DNA from 4 places in the Pseudomonas sp. S1_G07 genome. Region 2 is predicted to be linked to each of the others. Evidence: predicted binding sites of a transcription regulator. Region 2 holds the regulator's gene; each other region holds the start of a gene.
The links. Region 2 encodes sigma-54, which starts transcription at its own class of promoters, with help from an activator protein. Its sites were predicted from a motif close to ANTGGCATNNANNTTGCTNT; they were not measured.

Region 1 (5,184 bases), 2.8 Mb from region 2:
CGTGGGTAAATCGGTGTTGCTGGGCATGATGACGCGCTTTACCGAGGCCGACATCATTGTGGTGGGGCTGATCGGCGAGCGGGGCCGCGAGGTGAAGGAGTTCATCGAGCACAGCCTGGGTGAAGAGGGCCTCAAGCGTTCGGTGGTGGTTGCGTCGCCAGCGGACGATGCGCCGCTGATGCGCTTGCGTGCCGCCATGTACTGCACGCGTATCGCTGAATATTTCCGCGACAAGGGCAAGAACGTCCTGCTGCTGATGGATTCGCTCACGCGTTTCGCCCAGGCCCAGCGGGAAATCGCCCTGGCCATTGGCGAGCCGCCGGCGACCAAGGGCTATCCGCCTTCCGTGTTCGCCAAACTGCCGAAACTGGTGGAGCGCGCCGGTAACGCCGAGGCCGGTGGTGGCTCGATCACTGCGTTTTACACCGTGTTGTCCGAAGGCGATGACCAGCAGGACCCCATCGCCGACTCGGCGCGAGGCGTGCTCGACGGCCACATCGTGCTGTCACGGCGCCTGGCGGAAGAGGGGCATTACCCGGCCATCGATATCGAAGCGTCCATCAGCCGGGTGATGCCGGCGGTGGTCACGCCCGAGCATATGGCCCGCGCCCAGCAGTTCAAACAATTGTGGTCGCGCTATCAACAGAGCCGCGATCTGATCAGCGTGGGCGCCTACGTGGCTGGCGGCGATCGTGACACCGACCTGGCGATCGCCCTGCAACCGCAACTGGTGACGTACCTGCGCCAGGGCCTCAACGACAAGATCAGCATGGGTGAGAGCGAAGCCCACCTGGGCTCGATCTTCGCCCCCGCGCCAGGCGGCTAAGCCATGGCCAACAGCCGTGCTGCGCGCCTGGCTCCCGTGGTGGACATGGCCGAAAAGGCCGAAAAAACCGCTGTGCAGCGCCTGGGCTACTTTCAAGGCCAGGTGCGCCTGGCGGAAAGCAAGCTGGGCGACCTCGAGCGCTTTCGCAGCGAATACCAGCAGCAATGGATCGAGCGTGGCACACAAGGCGTGTCGGGCCAATGGTTGATGGGCTACCAGGGCTTTCTCAACCAGCTGGAAACCGCCGTTGGCCAGCAGCGCCAAAGCCTCGCCTGGCACCAGAACAACCTCGACAAGGCCCGCGAGAGCTGGCAGCAAGCGTTTGCCCGGGTCGAGGGCCTGCGCAAGCTGGTGCAGCGCTATATCGACGAAGCGCGGGCGCTTGAAGACAAGCGCGAGCAGAAACTGCTCGATGAGTTGTCCCAGCGCCTGCCGCGCAAAGATGCCTACTGATCCAGGCTAAAGTTGCCCCTATCTCTATCACCTGCTACACCTTGTCTCTATTGCCAATGACAAGGAAGCAGTCACATGTCAATCAAGTCAGAAGTATCCCTGGATGGGAAGAAGTTGACGATCTCAATCAACGGCCGGTTCGACTTCGGCAGCCATCAGGCGTTTCGTCAGTCCTACGAGAGTTTCTACAAGGTGCCTGAGACCTATGTGGTCGACCTCAAGGAAACCACCTATATGGACAGCTCGGCCCTGGGCATGCTTCTGCTGCTGCGTGACTACGCGTCGAGCGACGGCGCTGAAGTCAGGGTGATCAACAGCACCAGCGACGTGCAAAAGATTCTTGCGATCTCCAACTTCAACCAACTGTTCGACATTCGTTGAGTGCCGTGGCTTCGGTAGTGGAGGCGCTGACGATCCTGATTGCCGAAGACAGCGCCGCCGACCTGCTGTTGCTGTCCACCATTGTGAGGCGCCAGGGGCACCAGGTGCTCACCGCGAGCAACGGCGAGGAGGCCGTTGAAGTCTTTGCCCGTGAGCGCCCGCAACTGGTGTTGATGGACGCGATGATGCCCGTGATGGATGGCTTTGCCGCCGCGCGGTGGATCAAGCAACTGGCGGGGGAAGCACTGGTCCCGATTATCTTCCTCACCTCCTTGCGCGAGAGCGCTGCCCTGGCCGAGTGCCTGGACGCCGGCGGCGATGATTTTCTGCCCAAGCCCTACAACCCGCTGATCCTGGCCGCCAAGATCAATGCCATGGATCGCCTGCGTCGCCTGCAGGCCACGGTGTTGCAGCAGCGCGACCTGATCGCCAGGCATCATGACTACCTGCTGCATGAGCAGCGGGTGGCCAAGGCGGTGTTCGATAAGGTCGCCCATTCCGGCTGTATCAACGCCGCGCCGAATATTCGCTACCTGCAATCGCCCTATGCGCTGTTCAACGGCGACCTGCTGCTGGCGGCCTACACGCCGTCGGGCGATATGCACGCGCTGCTGGGCGACTTCACCGGCCATGGTCTGCCGGCGGCAGTGGGGGCCATGCCGCTGGCGGAAGTGTTCTACGGCATGACGGCCAAGGGCTATGGCCTGACGCAGATCCTGCGGGAGATGAACGCCAAGCTCAAGCGCATCCTGCCGGTGGACATGTTCTGTTGCGCCACCCTGTTGTGCCTGAGTACCGAACGACGAGCGGTGGAGGTGTGGAACGGCGGCATGCCTGACGGCTACGTGCATGAAGTCGCCAGCGGCAAGCGTACGCCACTGCAGTCGCGGCATTTGCCATTGGGGGTGCTGTCGGCGCAAGCCTTTGATGACCGCACTGAAGTCTGGCCCATGACGTTGGGGGATCGAGTGTTCCTGCTCTCCGATGGTGTGCTGGATACCGCCGATGCCAACGACCAATTGTTTGGCACTGAGCGGTTGCAGCAGGTCTTCGCCGCCAACCGCGAACCGGACCGGTTGTTCGAGGATATCGAACAGGCCCTGGCGGCATTTTGCGGTGAGGCGCGGGATGACGTCAGCATGGTGGAAATTACCCTGCGGCCCGGCCAGTCGCTGCGGGCGACGGGGCCGTTGTATGCCGACAGCGGCCAGTCATGCCCACTGGACTGGTCGGCAAGTTTCGAATTCCGCGCCGAGACGCTCAAGCGTTACAACCCATTGCCCTACCTGTTGCAACTGCTGCTGGAGGTCCATGGCCTGCGCGAGCAGAGCGGCGCGCTCTACAGTGTGATGGCCGAGTTGTATTCCAATGCACTGGAGCACGGCGTGCTGGGCCTGGACTCGCGGCTCAAATGCGATGCCCAGGGCTTTGCCGAGTATTATCGCCAGCGCAATGACCGCCTGGCGCGGTTGAACAGCGGCTACGTGCGGGTGCATGTGCATGTGGCGCCGACCGTGACGGGCGGCACCCTGGCCCTGCGTCTCGAAGACAGCGGCCCCGGGTTCGACGTGGAAGCCGTGCTGGCGCGACCCCTCGACGTCGACCGCCTGTCTGGTCGAGGCCTGAACCTGGTGCGCCGGCTGAGTGACGATGTGCGCTGGTCCGATGGCGGGCGCAGTGTCTGCGTAGAGTTTTCCTGGGGGGCTCTGGCATAATCCAGCGATTCTTGATCAGGGAGCGAGCAAGTGGTTGATATACATATGGACCCCGAGGTGTTGTCGGGTTTGCAGGAAGTGATGGAAGACGAGTATCCCAAGTTGCTCGAGACCTTCCTCGATGACTCGCAAAAGCGCATCGAAGCCCTGCGCAAGGCGCGCGATGACGCCAAGGCCTTGGGGCGGATCGCGCACAGCTTCAAGGGCAGCAGCGGCAACCTCGGAGCGGTGCGGCTGGCGCAGTTGTGCCAGCGCCTGGAGGTGGAATCCGTTGAGTCCACAGCGGACCTGGGGGCGCTGGTCGATCAGATTGATCATGAGTTTGCGCTGGTGAGGCCGCTGTATGAGTCGGAGCGGCAGCGGTTTCAGATGTGATTGACCGAGCACCTTTCCATTACCGCAAAAACGCATGGGCACACGGGCTGACGCGCTCCCGAAAAACTTGGCCCGACTCTTGCTCTACCTCCTGATACTGCATCCCCGACCTTCATGCAGTGGAGACCTTTACCTATGCCAGTCGCTCCCAATTCGCTTCTTCAGGCTGCCCCCGCGGCCAAGCCTCAAGCGCCCGTCGCCACCCCGTCGGTAGCGGCCGCGGACCCACGGGACAAGGGCCCTGGCTTCGCTCAAGTGTTCGCCAACCAAGGCGCGAAACCCACCGCCAAGTCTGACGACAACGCGCCCAAGCCCACGCGGGACAAGCCTTCTGACCCCAGCGCCAAGCCGGCGGTCAGCAGCGACACGCCTGCCGCCAGCACGCCGACGGTTGCCGATAGCGGCAATACCTTGCCTGCCAAGCCAGCGGCCACCGCCGACGACAGCGCCAGCACCGATGACGCCGCACCCGTCGACCCGACCCTGGTGCAACAGCCGCCGGTTGATCCAGTGGTCGATCCGGCCATGATCGCCGCTGTCACCCCGGTAGCCGTTCCGGTGCCGGTGGAAACCCCGGCGCCTGTGGCGTCAGCCAAGGATGACAAGGCTCAGCCTGTGGCTGCTGCACCGATCGCGGCCACCGAGGAGGCCAAGCCGGCGTTCGACCCTGAGGCCGATCCTCTGGACGCCATGCCGGCCGTGCGCCTGGCGATGGAGCAGGGTGGGCATGTCTCGGCCAGCAGCCAGGCGCCGGCAAAGACCGCGCCGACGACCTCCCAGGACCAGCCGACCGCCGCACAGAACTTTGCCGCCGGCCTGGCCACGATGGTCGATCAGCAAGCCACCAAGGACAGCACCGGCCAGGGTGGCGACAAGGCCTTCGGCGGTCTGATCGAAGAAGGCCTCAAGGACCTGAAGAGCGCCAGCAGCGACACCCGCGTCGATGACTTCGCCAATCGCCTGGCGGCCCTGACCCAGGCGGCCACGCCGAAAACCGCCAACGCCTTGCCGCCGGTCGTCAATGCGCCGTTGGCCATGCACCAGAGCGGCTGGACCGACGAAATCGTCAACCGCGTGATGTACCTGTCCAGCGCCAGCCTCAAATCGGCGGAGATCCAGTTGCAGCCGGCTGAGCTTGGACGCCTGGATATCAAGGTCAATATGACGGCCGACCAGCAGGCCCAGGTCAGCTTCATGAGCGCCCACGCGGTGGTGCGTGAAGCCCTGGAAAGCCAGTCCGGTCGCCTGCGGGAGATGTTCGCGCAGCAGGGCATGGGGCAGGTGGACGTCAACGTGTCCGATCAGTCCCGTGGCCAGGAGCAGCAGCAACAGCAAGCGCAGACACGTGGCGTGGGCAACAGTGGCGGTCGCGTTGACGGCGGTGACAGCGGCAGCCACGTCGATGTGGCTGAAGCGATGGCGCCGGTGACCTCG
Region 2 (5,184 bases):
TGGATGTCAGCCACCAGCCCATGCACGGCCGCGCTCGTGCCGGTATCGGCTATCTTCCTCAGGAAGCGTCGATCTTCCGCAAGCTCTCGGTGGCCGACAACATCATGGCCATCCTTGAGACCCGCAAAGAACTCGACCGCGACGGCCGCCGGCAGGAGCTGGAAAGCCTGCTGCAGGAATTCCACATCAACCACATCCGCGACAACCTTGGCATGAGCCTGTCCGGTGGTGAGCGCCGCCGCGTGGAAATTGCCCGCGCCCTGGCCACCGCGCCCAAGTTCATCCTGCTGGACGAACCGTTCGCGGGCGTCGACCCCATTTCGGTCGGCGACATCAAGCAGATCATCCATCATCTCAAGGCCAAGGGTATTGGTGTGTTGATCACCGACCACAACGTACGTGAGACCCTCGATATCTGCGAAACAGCCTATATCGTCAACGATGGCCAACTGATCGCCGAAGGCGACTCTGCCACCATCCTGGCCAACGAACTGGTCAAGGAAGTGTACCTGGGTCACGAGTTCCGCCTGTAAACCTGCCAGTGCAAACACGGTGGTGGCAGGTCGTTTGCCCGAAGCGCGGGAGTCAATGAAAACCTTCGGATTTTTATTGTTACTGCGCTCTAGGCAAAACCTTCGATATCAGGCATATAATTTGCTTATGTTTGGCGCTCACGCGCCCTGTCGTGGATGGCGCATTGCGCCGGCGAATAAGGTGTTAAGCCCCTGCCATGAAACCATCGCTAGTCCTGAGAATGGGCCAGCAGCTGACGATGACACCGCAGCTGCAACAGGCCATCCGCCTGCTCCAATTGTCGACCCTGGACCTGCAACAGGAAATCCAGGAGGCCCTGGAGTCCAATCCGATGCTCGAACGCCAGGAAGAAGGCGACGACTTCGATAATGCAGACCCCCTGGCCGACAACATCGAGCAAAAACCCAATTCCGACGTGCAGGAACCCTCCTACCAGGAAACCGCCCCTACGGTGGATAACCTCGAGGAAGGCGATTGGAACGAACGCATCCCCAACGAGCTGCCGGTGGATACCGCCTGGGAGGACGTCTACCAGACCAGCGCCAGCAGCCTGCCCAGCAATGATGATGACGAGTGGGATTTCACGACCCGCACTTCCGCAGGCGAAAGCCTGCAGAGCCATCTGTTGTGGCAACTGAATCTTGCGCCGATGTCGGATACCGATCGGCTGATCGCCGTCACCCTGATCGACTGCATCAATAACCAGGGCTATCTGGACGAGACACTCGACGAGATCCTTGAGGCCTTCGACCCGGAACTGGACATCGAGCTGGACGAAATCGAAGCCGTCCTGCACCGCATCCAACAATTCGAGCCGGCCGGTATCGGCGCGCGCACTCTTGGCGAGTGCCTCTTGCTGCAACTGCGTCAGTTACCGGCCAAGACCCCTTGGCTCGCCGAAGCACAGCGCCTGGTCACCGATTACATCGACCTGCTGGGCAGCCGTGACTACAGTCAACTGATGCGCCGCATGAAGCTCAAGGAAGACGAGTTGCGCCAGGTGATCGAGCTGGTGCAGAGCCTCAACCCGCGCCCGGGCTCGCAAATCGAGTCCAGTGAAGCTGAATACGTGGTCCCTGACGTGATCGTACGCAAGGATAACGAGCGCTGGCTCGTGGAGCTGAACCAGGAGTCAGTGCCACGCCTGCGGGTCAACCCGCAATACGCAGGTTTTGTACGTCGCGCCGATACCAGCGCCGACAACACCTTCATGCGCAACCAGTTGCAGGAGGCCCGCTGGTTCATCAAGAGCCTGCAGAGTCGCAACGAAACCCTGATGAAAGTCGCCACCCAGATCGTCGAGCACCAGCGCGGCTTCCTGGAGTACGGTGACGAAGCGATGAAGCCTTTGGTCCTGCATGACATCGCCGAGGCGGTTGGCATGCATGAATCGACGATTTCCCGGGTAACCACGCAAAAATTCATGCATACCCCACGGGGTATATATGAGCTGAAATACTTTTTCTCCAGCCATGTCAGCACCTCCGAAGGCGGCGAATGCTCGTCCACGGCGATCCGCGCGATCATCAAAAAACTGGTTGCCGCGGAAAATCAGAAAAAGCCGTTGAGTGACAGCAAGATCGCTGGTTTACTGGAGGCACAAGGCATTCAGGTCGCCCGTCGAACCGTCGCCAAGTACCGCGAATCCCTCGGGATCGCGCCTTCCAGCGAGCGTAAGCGTTTGATGTGACGGGCGGGCCACAGCGTTCCAGTGGCGGGTATTCCTACCCGCCGCTTTATGCACTGGCAACGAAGGAGAAGCTGTATGCAAGTCAACATCAGTGGACACCAACTGGAAGTCACCAAGCCCCTGCGCGAGTACACCGAGAGCAAGCTGAACAAGCTTGCGGGGCATTTTGACAAGATCACCAACGTGCAGGTCATCATGGAGGTCGATAAGCTCAAGCAGAAAATCGAAGCCACCCTGCACGTACCGAATGCCAAGCTCGTCGCCAATGCGGAACATGAAGATATGTACGCGGCGATTGATTCGCTCTACGACAAGCTCGATCGTCAACTCATAAAGCATAAGGAAAAGAATCTGCACCTGATGCAAGGTACAGGTCGTTAACTCCCCCCCATGATCCGACTTGAAACCATCCTGACCCCCGGCCGTTCACTCGTGAACGTGCCGGGCGGCAGCAAGAAGAAAGCCCTCGAAGAAATTGCCAAGCTGATCCACCGCGAAGTGCCGGATCTGGAGATGCAAGATGTCTTCGAGGCACTGGTTGCCCGTGAAAAACTCGGCTCCACCGGTTTTGGCAATGGCATCGCTATTCCTCACTGTCGCCTCAAAGGCTGTGATACGCCCGTCAGCGCCCTCCTGCATCTGGAAGCCTCCATCGATTTCGACGCCATCGACGGCGCCCCGGTCGACCTGCTGTTTGTTCTGCTGGTGCCAGAGGCCGCCACCGATGCACACCTGGAACTGCTCCGGCAGATCGCCAGCATGCTCGACCGCGAGGACGTACGCGACAAGCTGCGCAGTGCCAACAGCAACGAGGCCCTGTACCAAGTTGTCCTGGATGAACAAAACAGGCAGTAATCATGCGTTTGATCATCGTCAGCGGCCGTTCAGGCTCGGGTAAAAGTACCGCCCTCAATGTTCTCGAGGACAGCGGCTTCTATTGCATCGACAATCTGCCGGCCGGCTTGCTGCCGGAGTTGGCGGAGCGTGCGCTGATCCATACCGAACTGGCGCAACCCCTGGTCGCCGTTTCGATTGACGCCCGCAACCTGCCCAGCCACCTCACGCGGTTCCCGGAATTGCTCGAAGAGGTGCGCGCCAAGCACATTCATTGCGACGTGCTGTATCTGGATGCCGACGAGGAGACGCTGCTCAAGCGCTTCTCCGAGACCCGTCGTCGCCACCCCCTCAGCAGCCCCCACCGCTCCCTGGCGGAAGCCATCGAGGACGAAACCAAGCTGCTGGGACCGATCATTGACCTCGCCGACCTCAAGATCAACACCACCAGCCTCAACCTGTATCAGCTGCGCGATGCGATCAAGCTGCGCCTGCTGAACCAGCCGGAGCCGGGTACGGCGTTTCTCGTAGAGTCGTTTGGCTTCAAGCGTGGCATGCCGGTAGATGCGGATTTGGTGTTCGATGTACGCTGCCTGCCCAACCCCTACTGGAAGCCGGAATTGCGTGAGCAGTCCGGGTTGGACCAGCCAGTGGCCGAGTACCTGGCGGCGCAACCGGACGTGGAGGAAATGTTCCAGGATATTTCCAGCTACTTGCTCAAATGGCTGCCGCGCTTCGCCGCGAGCAACCGGGCCTATGTCACCATTGCCATCGGCTGTACTGGCGGCCACCACCGCTCTGTCTACCTGACCGAACGCCTGGGCCAGGTACTGCAACAAACCCTAAAGAATGTCCAGGTTCGCCACCGCGACCTTAGCTGAAAGGAACACCCCCGCGATGCCTGCTCGTGAAATTGAAATCATCAACAAGCTGGGTTTGCACGCCCGGGCCTCAGCCAAGTTCGTCGGCGTTGCCGGTAAGTTTCCTTGCCAGATTCGCGCCGGGCGTACTCCAGACTCCATGGTCGATGGCAAAAGCATCATGGCCATGATGATGCTGGCGGCCGGCAAAGGCACCAAGATTCACTTGAGTACCGAAGGCGAAGAGGAACAGGACGCACTGGATGCACTGGTGGAGTTGATCAATAACAAATTCGACGAAGGCGAATAACCCATCCTGACGGCGCAAGCAGACTCACGCCTGCAAAAAGTACGGTCTAACCCAGCGCCGTATCCATCACCATCATCAAGCAAAACCCGATGCACAATCCCAGGCTGGCGAGCTTTTCATGACCATTGCGCCGCGACTCTGGAATCACTTCGTGGGTGACCACCAACAACATTGCCCCCGCGGCCAATGCCAGGCCCAAAGGCAACAGCACCTCGGCCAGGGTCACCAGCCAGGCGCAGAGCACGGCGAACACCGGCTCCACCAAACCTGACGCGGCGCCGATCAGGAATGCCTTGACCCGCGACATCCCCGCTCCGGCCAATACCAACGCAATCACAAGACCTTCGGGCACATCCTGCACAGCAATGCCCATGGCCAGGCTGTCGGCATCCGGCATTCCGCCGCCAGCGGAAACGCCCACGGCCATGCCTTCGGGGATATTGTGGGCGATGATGGCAAACACGAACAGCCAGATCCGCGGCGCGATCACCGGTTTACCCGGCGCGCCCACCAGCATCTCCGGGCTCGCGCCGGAAACCTTGCGGTCGACCAGGTACAGCCCGAATGCGCCCAGCAGGATGCCGAAGCTGATCAGGCCGCCGGCGCCCCAAGGCGAGAGCCCGAGGCTTTCAGCGGCGCCAATACCCGGCACGACCAGCGAAAAGGCGGTGGCCGCGAGCATCACGCCCGCACCAAAGCCCAATAAGGTATCGCTCAACGCCACCGGCATACGCCGGATAACCAGTACCGGCACCGCGCCCAGCGCCGTGCCGAGCGCGCAGATCGCGCCGCCTTGCAACGCACGCAGGATGCGCGGCTCCAGGTCCAGCCAGGCCAGCGCGTGAGCCACCAGCAATGCGGTACCTGCTAATAGCAACAGCGAGCCGAACGCATAACGAAACATGCGAACGCCGCTGACCGCCAGTATTTCAGTGCCCATAGACGACCTTGGATCC
Region 3 (5,184 bases), 2.6 Mb from region 2:
CCACCGCCAGTTTGAGATGGCGCTCCGGCCGGGCCAATTGGTTGGTCACGTCAAAGCTGTACCAGGCGTCATCCAGCCAGGCTTCGGCCCAGGCATGGCTGGCCAGGTGCGTGCTGTCTTCGCTGTATAAATACCCCGACACGTATCGTGCCGGAATCCCCAGGCTGCGCGCGCAGGCCAGGAATGCATGGGTATGGTCCTGGCACACGCCGGCGGCGCCAGCGAAGGCCTGAGCGGCGCTGGTGTCGACTTCGGTGGCGCCAGGTGTGTAGACCATCACCTGGTTGAGGGCGTGCATCAGGTCGATCAAGGCCGTGCGATCGCGGCGCTGATGACAGTGCTGTTCGGCAAAGCCCCGCAGGGCATCGTCCGGCTCGGTCAGGCGTGTGCAACGCAGGAATGGAAACGCCGATTGGCTTTCATGCTCGGCCTCGCGCAACTCGTCGATATCCACCTGGCCACGGGCGCCGATGATGATGGCGTCGTGGGGTTCGTCCAGGGTCAACACATGCAGGATATTGCCGAACGGGTCCACTTGCGCGCGCACCGGGCGTGGCAGGTCCAACTGCCAACTGAGCACGTGCTGGCGTTCACTGTCGTGGGGCGTAAGGCGCAGGTATTGGATGCTGGCGCGCACCTGGTCTTCGTAGTGGTAGGTGGTTTCGTGGCTGATGGAGAGTCTCATGCCGCCTCCAGGTAGGAACTGTAGATGGCGTCGCCCAACTGGCGGACCAAAGGGATAAAGTCGGTCAGCCAGGCGTGCAGGCCTTCCTCGAGGATTTCGTCGATGGCGGTGAAGCGCAGGCGCGCATCCATCTCGGCAGCCAGGCGCTGCGCCGGTCGGCCGTTGAGGCCGGGCAGGCTGGCGAGGATCTGGTCGATTTCTTCGCTGCACGCCCGCAGCGAGCGCGGTACATCGGCGCGCAGCAGCAACAGCTCTGCCACTTGCCGGGCGCCGGGCGCATCGCGATAGATCTCGGTGTAGGCCTCGAATGACGACAGCGCGCGCAACAACGCGCTCCACTGATAGTAGGCATGGGCCGTGCCGTCGGTGACCGCCTCCGCCTGGTCGCCGGCCATTTCGTAACGCGCGTCCAGCAGGCGCAGGGTGTTGTCGGCCCGTTCGATAAAGGTGCCCAGGCGAATGAAACGGAAGGCATCGTTGCGCATGATGGTGCCGTAGGTGGCGCCCCGGAACAGATGGGAGCGCTCCTTGACCCACTCGCAGAAACGGCTCATGCCATAGCGGCTGAGGCCTTGCTGGGCGATGTCACGAATTTCCAGCCACGTGGCGTTGATGTTTTCCCACATGTCAGCGGTGATTCGCCCACGCACAGCATGGGCACTCGCGCGCGCGGCGCCGAGGCAGCTGTAGATGCTGGCCGGGTTGGCCGCGTCGAGGGCAAAGAAATGCAGCAGGCGTTCGGCATGCAATGGACCGTGGCGCTCGCGGTAATCCTCCAAGGTGCCGGTGATCAGCAGCGGCATGGCCAATTCGTGCAGGCCATCGCCGCGCCCATCCTGGGGCATCAGCGACAGCGAATAGCTGACATCGAGCATGCGCGCCAGGTTTTCGGCGCGCTCCAGATAGCGCGACATCCAGTATAAATCCGAGGCAGTTCTACTCAACATGGCATCAGTCCTCGACCACCCAGGTGTCTTTGGTCCCGCCGCCCTGGGACGAATTGACCACCAGCGAACCTTCACGCAATGCCACGCGGGTCAGGCCGCCCGGCACCACGCGGGTTTCCTTGCCGGATAGCACAAATGGCCGCAGGTCGATATGGCGCGGGGCGATACCGTTGTCGACGAAGGTCGGGCAGGTGGATAAACACAGGGTCGGCTGTGCGATATAAGCGTGGGGCTTGGCCTTGATACGCGCACGGAAGGCTTCGATTTCCGCCGTTGTGGACGCCGGGCCAACCAGCATGCCGTAGCCGCCGGAGCCTTGGGTTTCCTTCACCACCAGGTCCGGCAGGTTGGCCAGCACGTGGGACAATTCGTCGGGCTTGCGGCACTGGAAGGTCGGGACGTTCTGAAGGATCGGTTCTTCGTCCAGGTAAAAACGGATCATCTCGGTGACAAAGGGATACACCGACTTGTCGTCGGCCACCCCGGTGCCAATCGCGTTGGCCAGCACGACATTGCCCGAGCGGTACGCGGCGAGCAGGCCGGGCACGCCGAGCATGGAGTCCGGGTTGAACGCCAGCGGGTCGAGGAACGCGTCATCCAGGCGACGGTAGATCACGTCCACCGCCTTGGGGCCATCGGTGGTGCGCATGAACACGCGGTCATCGCGCACGAACAGATCGGCACCTTCCACCAGTTCCACACCCATTTCCCGGGCCAGGAACGCGTGTTCAAAGAACGCACTGTTAAAACGGCCCGGGGTCAGCACCACCACGCTGGGGTTATCCAGGGGGCTGGAGCTTTTCAGGGTGTCGAGCAAAAGGTTCGGGTAGTGGTCGATCGGCGCGATGCGCTGGGCGGCGAACAGCTCGGGGAACAGGCGCATCATCATCTTGCGGTCTTCGAGCATGTAGCTGACACCGCTCGGCGTACGCAGGTTGTCTTCCAGCACGTAGTAGGTGCCGTCACCGTCGCGCACCAGGTCGACCCCGGAGATGTGGGAATAAAGGTCGCGGTGCAGGTTCAGACCCTGCATCGCCAACTGGTATTGCTCGTTGGCCAGTACCTGTTCGGCGGGGATGATCCCGGCCTTGATGATGCGCTGGTCGTGGTACAGGTCGGCGAGAAACATGTTCAGCGCCTTGACCCGTTGAATGCATCCGCGCTCGACAATCCGCCATTCGCTCGCCGGAATGCTGCGCGGGATGGTGTCGAAGGGGATCAGGCGTTCGGTGCCTTGTTCGTCGCCATAGAGGGTGAAGGTGATCCCGGCGCGGTGAAACAGTAAATCGGCTTCGCGCCGGCGCTGGGCCAGCAATTCCGCTGGGGTGTCGGCCAACCAACGGGCAAATTCACGGTAATGAGGGCGAACCTGCCCTGCCCCGTCATACATTTCATCGTAATAAGTGCGGATCATGCCGTACTCCTTGTCACTTGGACGCAAGAACCTTCGCAAGGCCCGTGCCATCGGCATAAACACTTATAAATCAATTAGTTGAATAAATATGAGGACGTTAACGCACCGTCCTGGTGCGCGGAACGCCCGGCGCCATCGCCCTTGCTTCATCGTAACGCGGGCTTTGACTATCAACAGCATAGCTACAGTTGATTTCACTGCTCGTCCGCGGCTGCGGATAATCGCAACTCTCTGCTGAACAGGACGCGTCCTACAGCATCACCCCTCGCTGCATCGGTACCGTGTCACTTCGTGTACCGACCGGCTCCTCGGTCTTCCCTTCAGCCACCCACTTTGGGTGGCTTTTTTTGGGGTGCGCAAAACAGGCGCGCACGCTCCGGCTGGTTTTCCCGCCGCACAAACAAAATCGGCCGACCCGAAGGCCAGCCGATACGCTGTGTGTGTCATGTCACTACATGGGTAACCCACGCACCTCCTGCTTGACGCCCCAGCCTTCGATGATCCCACCCAGTGGCTCTACCACTGCTTCAAAGTCTTGCTCGAAGTCTCCTATGCCGTCGTAGGTTGCGAACATGATTTTGCTCAACTCCAGGTACCAGGCGCCATCGTCGCGCGCGCTGACCTGGGCATTCAGGGATTCTCCACGAAACTCACCCGCAGCCCTGCGCGCCCGTTCCTCATCCGGGAAAATGGCGTAGAACTCGATGGGGTGGAAACGTGAAAAATCGAAGCCGCCTTCTTTCATGCGGCGCAGGACGTTGGTGCTGATGTCTTCTTGATAGGCTGTGCTCATGAAACGTCCTCCTCAAACCGATGGATAGACTTTCCGTGTTTCCCGAAGCCCACGCCGTACTGGCGTAGGTACTACGGCAATGACCTTACCGATGGAAAACAAGCATGTAGCTGACAAGACCAGACCTTAGCGATTCATTCGCTGATCTCATCTGCAGAGTAGCGCGAAGCTATCACCTCCACCAGAGGCGCTTGGTTGGCATACAGGGAATATTCAGGCGGCGGGAGAAATGTCGAGGATCTGGATACTGTTCTGGTCTTTGAGGATTTTGACCGTGGGTTCGGGTTTACGGCCCTCCAGGTCATTGAGATCCAGTTCTGCGGCGACCGGCACCAGCTTGTTGCGAATCATATGTGCTGCATCTTCGAGGCTGGGCTTTTGTTCGCAGGCGAACTGCTCCACGGACTGCACGCCGTGGTCATCAACGAAGGTAATCTGCCACTTTTGCATCGGTGCCTCCTCGATAAAACCCATGTGTGGGCTCACAACTATCTGGACCTTGTGGGCTTGGCAAACGTTCCACTCACGTCAGGAGGCACCGGATCAACCACGGTTACTTTTCAGCGTGTTCTTTCAAGGCTTTCAACGTGTTGAACGGCGCGTCCACTACAAACTTGTTGGCCAGCCACGACGGCACGCTGCCACCTGGTTCGGTGTGCACCTGGTAGGTCACTTCGGTTTCGTTGGCGCTTTTGGGCACCAGTTTCCAGAAACCTTCAACCTGAGCCACACGCACGTAGCCTTTGACTTCCGGCTGATAGGTCGGCACTTCCAACAGCTTGCGGGTTACGCTGCCGTCGGCGGCCTTGGAGGTGGTGATCTCCAGGATGGAGTCACGATCGGTCACCGGGAACGGTGCGTTGAATTGGGTATAGGTCCAGCTCTTGTCACCTTCGGTCTTGAGCAGTTTCTGCGACTTGCATTCGTGAATCCAGGAACATGCGCCCGCCACGTCTTCCTGTAACGCAACAATCCTGGCTACGGGCGCCTTGATCACGGTCACGCCGCGATAGGCCTTGTACTTGGAGCCGGCGACTTCGCTCAGGGATACTTTGATCCCGTCTTCGTCCTTGGCGATTTGCCAATCCTCAGCCTGGGCAGTGACAGCAAACAACAGTGTAAAACCGCACAGCACAGCCACTCGTTTCAGCGAACCCATTGTTGTATTCCTTATTGTTGAAGTTCCGATAGTAAAGCCCATCAAGCCGCCGTCATCTGCTCCCACCAGCCGATCAACCGGATCGCATCGGCCTGGTCGGTACCGCAGACCTCGATGTCCGCCTTGAAATCACTGCACACTGCCGGTCGTTCCGGGCGCCCGAACAGTTCGCACAGGTGTTCGACC
Region 4 (5,184 bases), 2.5 Mb from region 2:
GTGGTCGCCAGATAATCTTCTACAGTGAACTCAAGAAACCCTTGGGTGACGCCGATAAGTAGATCAGGCAAGGTGACGTTGTCTGCGCGGGCCGCGGTGCCCAGGCTGAATGCAAGCAACGCCAGCGTCACGCAGAGGGTTCTGCGATACGGTGTGAAGTCAGGGCGTCGGGAAACTGTCGTTTTCATAACCATGGCCAGCTAAATATCAAATCATCAGCAAAGCTCGTGCCGTTTAGTGTCGGGTACGCGTCGTACCCCCAAAGGTTTTAGCGTAGGAGTCTGGGCATGGCAGGTGTAATGGATGCAGTAAACCAGCGCACACAGCTGGTAGGGCAGAATCGCCTGGAATTGTTGCTTTTTCGTCTCGACGGCAAGCAGCTATATGGCATCAACGTGTTCAAAGTGCGGGAAGTGTTGCAATGCCCCAAGCTGACGATCATGCCCAAGTCCAGCCCGGTGGTGTGCGGCGTGGCCAATATTCGTGGGGCGACCATCCCGATTCTCGACCTGGCCCTGGCCACCAGTTCGGCAGGTCTGCAGGACCGTGAAAACCCGTTTGTGATCATCACCGAATACAACACCAAGACCCAGGGTTTCCTGGTACGTTCGGTGGAACGCATCGTCAATATGAACTGGGAGGAGATCCATCCGCCGCCCAAGGGCACTGGCCGCGATCACTACCTCACGGCGGTGACGCGAGTGGATAACCAGTTGGTGGAAATCATCGACGTGGAGAAGATCCTTGCCGAAGTGGCTCCTACCTCGGAATCGATCTCCGTGGGTGTGGTGGACGCCGAGACGGCGCATAAGGCGATTTCGTTGCGCGTGCTGACGGTGGATGACTCCTCGGTGGCGCGTAAGCAGGTGACCCGCTGCCTGCAGACCGTCGGCGTGGAAGTGGTGGCGCTCAATGATGGCCGCCAGGCGCTGGATTACCTGCGCAAGCTGGTGGACGAAGGCAAGAAGCCGGAAGAAGAATTCTTGATGATGATTTCCGACATCGAGATGCCGGAAATGGATGGCTATACGCTGACGGCCGAGATACGCAACGATCCACGCATGCAAAAATTGCATATCATCCTGCATACTTCGCTGTCGGGTGTATTCAACCAGGCGATGGTCAAGAAGGTCGGTGCCGATGACTTCCTGGCCAAATTCCGTCCTGATGACCTGGCATCCCGGGTAGTCGACCGGATCAAGGCAGCAGATCACAGCTGAGGGTTTTCACCCTTGGCAGTCTTATGATTTTAGAGGCGGTATCAGTGTCTACAGGTAATTTGGATTTTGAACAGTTCCGGGTCTTCCTGGAAAAAGCCTGTGGCATTTTGCTCGGTGAAAACAAGCAATACCTGGTATCCAGCCGTCTTAACAAAATGCTGGAGCAGCAGGGTATCAAGTCCCTGGGCGAGCTGGTCCAGCGTATCCAGAGCCAGCCGCGCAGTGGCCTCAAGGAGATGGTGGTCGATGCCATGACCACCAACGAAACCCTGTGGTTTCGTGATACCTACCCCTTTGAGGTGCTCAAGAGCAAAGTGCTGCCGGAGGCCATCAAGGCCAGCCCGGGACAGCGCCTGCGCATCTGGTCGGCGGCCTGCTCCTCGGGGCAGGAACCGTATTCGATTTCGATGGCCATCGATGAATTCGAACGGACCAACATGGGCCAGTTGAAGGCCGGTGCGCAAATTGTCGCCACCGACCTGTCCAGCACCATGCTCACCAATTGCAAGACGGGCGAGTACGACAGCCTGGCCCTGGGCCGTGGGTTGTCCCAGGAGCGCCTGCAACGTTACTTCGACCCGAAAGGGGCGGGGCGTTGGGCGGTCAAGGCGCCGATCAAGAGCCGAGTGGAGTTTCGCTCGTTCAACCTGCTCGACAGCTACGCCAGCCTGGGCAAGTTCGACATGGTGTTCTGTCGCAATGTGCTGATCTACTTTTCGGCCGAAGTGAAGAAAGACATCCTGTTGCGCATCCACGGCACCCTCAAGCGTGGCGGCTACCTGTTCCTGGGTGCTTCCGAAGCGCTGAACGGCTTGCCCGATCACTTCCAGATGGTGCAGTGCAGCCCGGGGATCATCTACCAGGCCAAATAGCCGGTATCCGCGATACAAACTGTGGGAGCCGGGCTTGCCCGCGATGGCGGTGTGTCAGTCGATGAATATGTCGGCAGGTACCGCGCTATCGCAGGCAAGCCAGCTCCCACATTTGTTTGTGCGGCAAGCCGGAGTAAAGCGGCAATCCCCATTGCCGCTTTACTGGCGCCACGCGGAAACCCATTGCCGCTTTTCTGGCATCGCCGCCGGCAAGCTCCCCGCAAACCCTTGATATATGGGCCCTTGAAGAATTGGCATGCGCCTTGCTATAGCCCTGTTAACGAACAGCAGGTCAGCCTAAAGGTTTCCGCCATGAGCATCAGCTTCGATAAAGCGCTCGGTATCCACGAACAAGCCCTGGGCTTTCGCGCCCAGCGTGCCGAAGTCCTGGCCAACAACATTGCCAATGCCGACACCCCGAACTACAAGGCTCGGGACCTGGATTTCTCCGCCGTGCTCGCTGCACAGCAGGACAAGACCAAGAACGGCACCTTCGCCTTGAACCTGACCAACAACCGTCATATTGAAGCGCAAGGCCTGAGCAGTGGTGACGAGTCGCTGCTGTATCGCACGCCGATGCAGCCGTCGATCGACCAGAACACCGTCGACGCCCAGTTGGAGCAATCGGCCTATGCCGAGAACTCGGTGAACTTTCAGGCCAGCTTTACCCTGCTTAACAGCAAATTCAAAGGGCTGATGTCAGCCCTGCGTGGAGAGTAAGCCATGTCCCTGTCCAGTGTTTTCAATATTGCCGGTAGTGGCATGAGTGCGCAGACCACGCGTTTGAACACCGTCGCCAGTAACATCGCCAACGCCGAGACCGTGTCTTCGAGCATTGACCAGACCTACCGCGCCCGTCACCCGGTGTTCGCCACCATGTTCCAGGGCGGCCAGAACGGCGGCGGCGATTCGCTGTTCCAGGAAAAAGATGCCGCAGGCTCCGGTGTGCAGGTGCTCGGCGTGGTCGAAGACCAGAGCAACCTTGAAGCCCGCTACGAGCCAAATCACCCGGCGGCGAACGAAAAAGGCTACGTGTACTACCCGAACGTCAATGTGGTCGAGGAAATGGCCGACATGATCTCCGCCAGTCGCTCGTTCCAGACCAATGCGGAAATGATGAACACCGCCAAAACCATGATGCAGAAGGTCCTGACCCTGGGTCAGTGATAAGGGGCGCCAACTAATGGCCATCGTTGATACGTCAAACAACTCGGCAGTCCAGGACCTTTTCAATTCCAAGGTCAAGACCGCGACAGACAATAGCAATCTCAGCAACGCCTCCAAGGCCGCGACCGGCAACCAGTCGCTGGGCAAGGACGCATTCCTGCAGTTGCTGGTGACCCAACTGAAAAACCAGAACCCGCTGTCGCCTCAGGACAACGGCGCGTTCGTGGCCCAGTTGGCGCAGTTCAGCAGCCTGGAAGGCATCAACACGCTGAACGATTCGGTGAATTCGATCTCCAGCAACTTCAGCTCCTCGCAAGCGCTGCAGGCATCGTCGCTGGTGGGGCGCTCGATCATCACCCAGACCGACAAGGCCCTGGTGGATACCAGCAAGAGCATGACCGGTTCGGTGGCGGTGACGGCGGCGACCGGCAATGTCTCGATCAAGATCACCGACAAAGACGGCGTGGTGGTGCGCACCATCGATATGGGCGCCCAGAACGCCGGCACCTCGGACTTTATCTGGGATGGCAAGAACGACAAAGGTGAGGCTGCCCCAGCCGGCACCTACACCTTTGCGGCCACGACCAAGAATGACAAGGGTGACTCGGTTGCCCTGGCAACGTCGTTGCCGGCAACCGTAACCAGCGTGACGCTGAGCAAGACCGGCGGCGAAATGCTGCTGAACCTTGCCGGTGGCATGGGCAGCGTCAAGCTGTCGCAAATTCAGACTATCGGTACATAGAGCCGGCTAACTACGGCAGAGGGAGAGAAACATGTCTTTTAATATCGGCCTTAGCGGCCTCTATGCGGCCAACAAACAACTGGACGTGACCGGCAACAACATCGCCAACGTCGCGACCACCGGCTTCAAGTCGTCCCGTGCGGAATTCGCTGACATCTATGCAGCATCCAAGCTCGGCACCGGCCAGAACAGCATCGGCAACGGGGTGAACCTGGCGGCGGTGTCCCAGCAGTTCACCCAGGGCGACGTCAACGGCAGTGGCGGCATTCTGGACATGGCGATCCAGGGCGGCGGCTTCTTCGTACAGAAGGGCAGCGACGGTTCGCTGGAATACACCCGCAGCGGTGCCTTCCGTGCCGACAAAGACGGTTACATCACCAACAACACCGGTACCTCGCGCCTGCAAGGCTATGCGGCGGATGAAAACGGCAAAATCACCAAGGGCGGCCTCACCGACCTGCAACTGAACCTGTCGAACCTGCCGCCCAAAGCGTCCACCAAGGTGGATTCCACCAGTAACCTGAACTCCTCGGAGCCGGTGATCGACCAGACGCTCAAGCCATTTAACCCGGCGGACACCAGCACCTTCACCACCCAGTACAGCACCACGTTATATGACGCCCAGGGCAATGCGCACCCGATGGTGCAATACCTGGTGAAAACCGACGGTAACAAATGGAACGCCTATACGCTGATTGATGGCCGCAACCCGGACGGTTCATCGCCAACGGGCGGCACGCCTCCCACTCCGCCAGTGGCGTCGACGCTGAGCTTTGACGGCGCCGGCAAACTCACGAGCATTGTTACCGGTGGTGTTTCCAGCACCACCCTGACCCTGACCGGCTGGGTGCCAGGCACGGTCACCAATGGTGTGTGGAAAGCAAACGGCGCGAGTGCCAACCCTACCGGCATCGCCATCAACATGGCGAACATCACCCAGTACAACTCGGCCACCTACCGTAACCCTCCGGTTACCGACGGCTATGCCACTGGCCAGATCACCGGCCTGAAAATCGACGGCAGCGGCGTGCTGTTCGCCACCTTCAGCAACCAGCAGAGCAAGGCCATCGGCCAGATTTCCCTGGCCAGCTTCAACAACGAACAGGGCCTGCAGCCATCGGGCGGCACCAGTTGGAGAGAGACCTTCGCCTCGGGCCAGCCCGGTTACGACACGCCCCAGGCC

Region 1: a site for sigma-54 is predicted at 3,817-3,836, ahead of AB4O05_RS24220 (flagellar hook-length control protein FliK). Genes of this name have one in related genera too.
Region 3: a site for sigma-54 is predicted at 3,079-3,098, ahead of AB4O05_RS25395 (circularly permuted type 2 ATP-grasp protein). Genes of this name have one in related genera too.
Region 4: a site for sigma-54 is predicted at 2,343-2,362, ahead of flgB (flagellar basal body rod protein FlgB). Genes of this name have one in related genera too.

The regions. Positions count from the first base shown of each region.
Region 1 covers NZ_CP162778.1:5,329,925-5,335,108, reverse strand. Annotated here, with positions in the region: gene fliI (flagellar protein export ATPase FliI) at 1-826, shown strand, start outside; gene fliJ (flagellar export protein FliJ) at 830-1,279, shown strand; gene AB4O05_RS24235 (STAS domain-containing protein) at 1,355-1,660, shown strand; gene AB4O05_RS24230 (ATP-binding SpoIIE family protein phosphatase) at 1,657-3,375, shown strand; gene AB4O05_RS24225 (Hpt domain-containing protein) at 3,406-3,750, shown strand; gene AB4O05_RS24220 (flagellar hook-length control protein FliK) at 3,886-5,184, shown strand, end outside.
Region 2 covers NZ_CP162778.1:2,039,370-2,044,553, reverse strand. Annotated here, with positions in the region: gene lptB (LPS export ABC transporter ATP-binding protein) at 1-533, shown strand, start outside; gene AB4O05_RS09330 (RNA polymerase factor sigma-54) at 731-2,224, shown strand; gene hpf (ribosome hibernation-promoting factor, HPF/YfiA family) at 2,300-2,605, shown strand; gene ptsN (PTS IIA-like nitrogen regulatory protein PtsN) at 2,615-3,079, shown strand; gene rapZ (RNase adapter RapZ) at 3,082-3,939, shown strand; gene AB4O05_RS09310 (HPr family phosphocarrier protein) at 3,956-4,228, shown strand; gene AB4O05_RS09305 (ZIP family metal transporter) at 4,275-5,168, opposite strand.
Region 3 covers NZ_CP162778.1:5,584,365-5,589,548, forward strand. Annotated here, with positions in the region: gene AB4O05_RS25385 (transglutaminase family protein) at 1-685, opposite strand, end outside; gene AB4O05_RS25390 (alpha-E domain-containing protein) at 682-1,632, opposite strand; gene AB4O05_RS25395 (circularly permuted type 2 ATP-grasp protein) at 1,637-3,046, opposite strand; gene AB4O05_RS25400 (ribonuclease E inhibitor RraB) at 3,498-3,839, opposite strand; gene AB4O05_RS25405 (hypothetical protein) at 4,053-4,289, opposite strand; gene AB4O05_RS25410 (START domain-containing protein) at 4,393-4,998, opposite strand; gene AB4O05_RS25415 (YkgJ family cysteine cluster protein) at 5,040-5,184, opposite strand, start outside.
Region 4 covers NZ_CP162778.1:5,650,037-5,655,220, reverse strand. Annotated here, with positions in the region: gene flgA (flagellar basal body P-ring formation chaperone FlgA) at 1-194, opposite strand, end outside; gene AB4O05_RS25740 (chemotaxis protein CheV) at 288-1,220, shown strand; gene cheR (protein-glutamate O-methyltransferase CheR) at 1,265-2,092, shown strand; gene flgB (flagellar basal body rod protein FlgB) at 2,405-2,812, shown strand; gene flgC (flagellar basal body rod protein FlgC) at 2,816-3,259, shown strand; gene flgD (flagellar hook assembly protein FlgD) at 3,276-4,001, shown strand; gene flgE (flagellar hook protein FlgE) at 4,033-5,184, shown strand, end outside.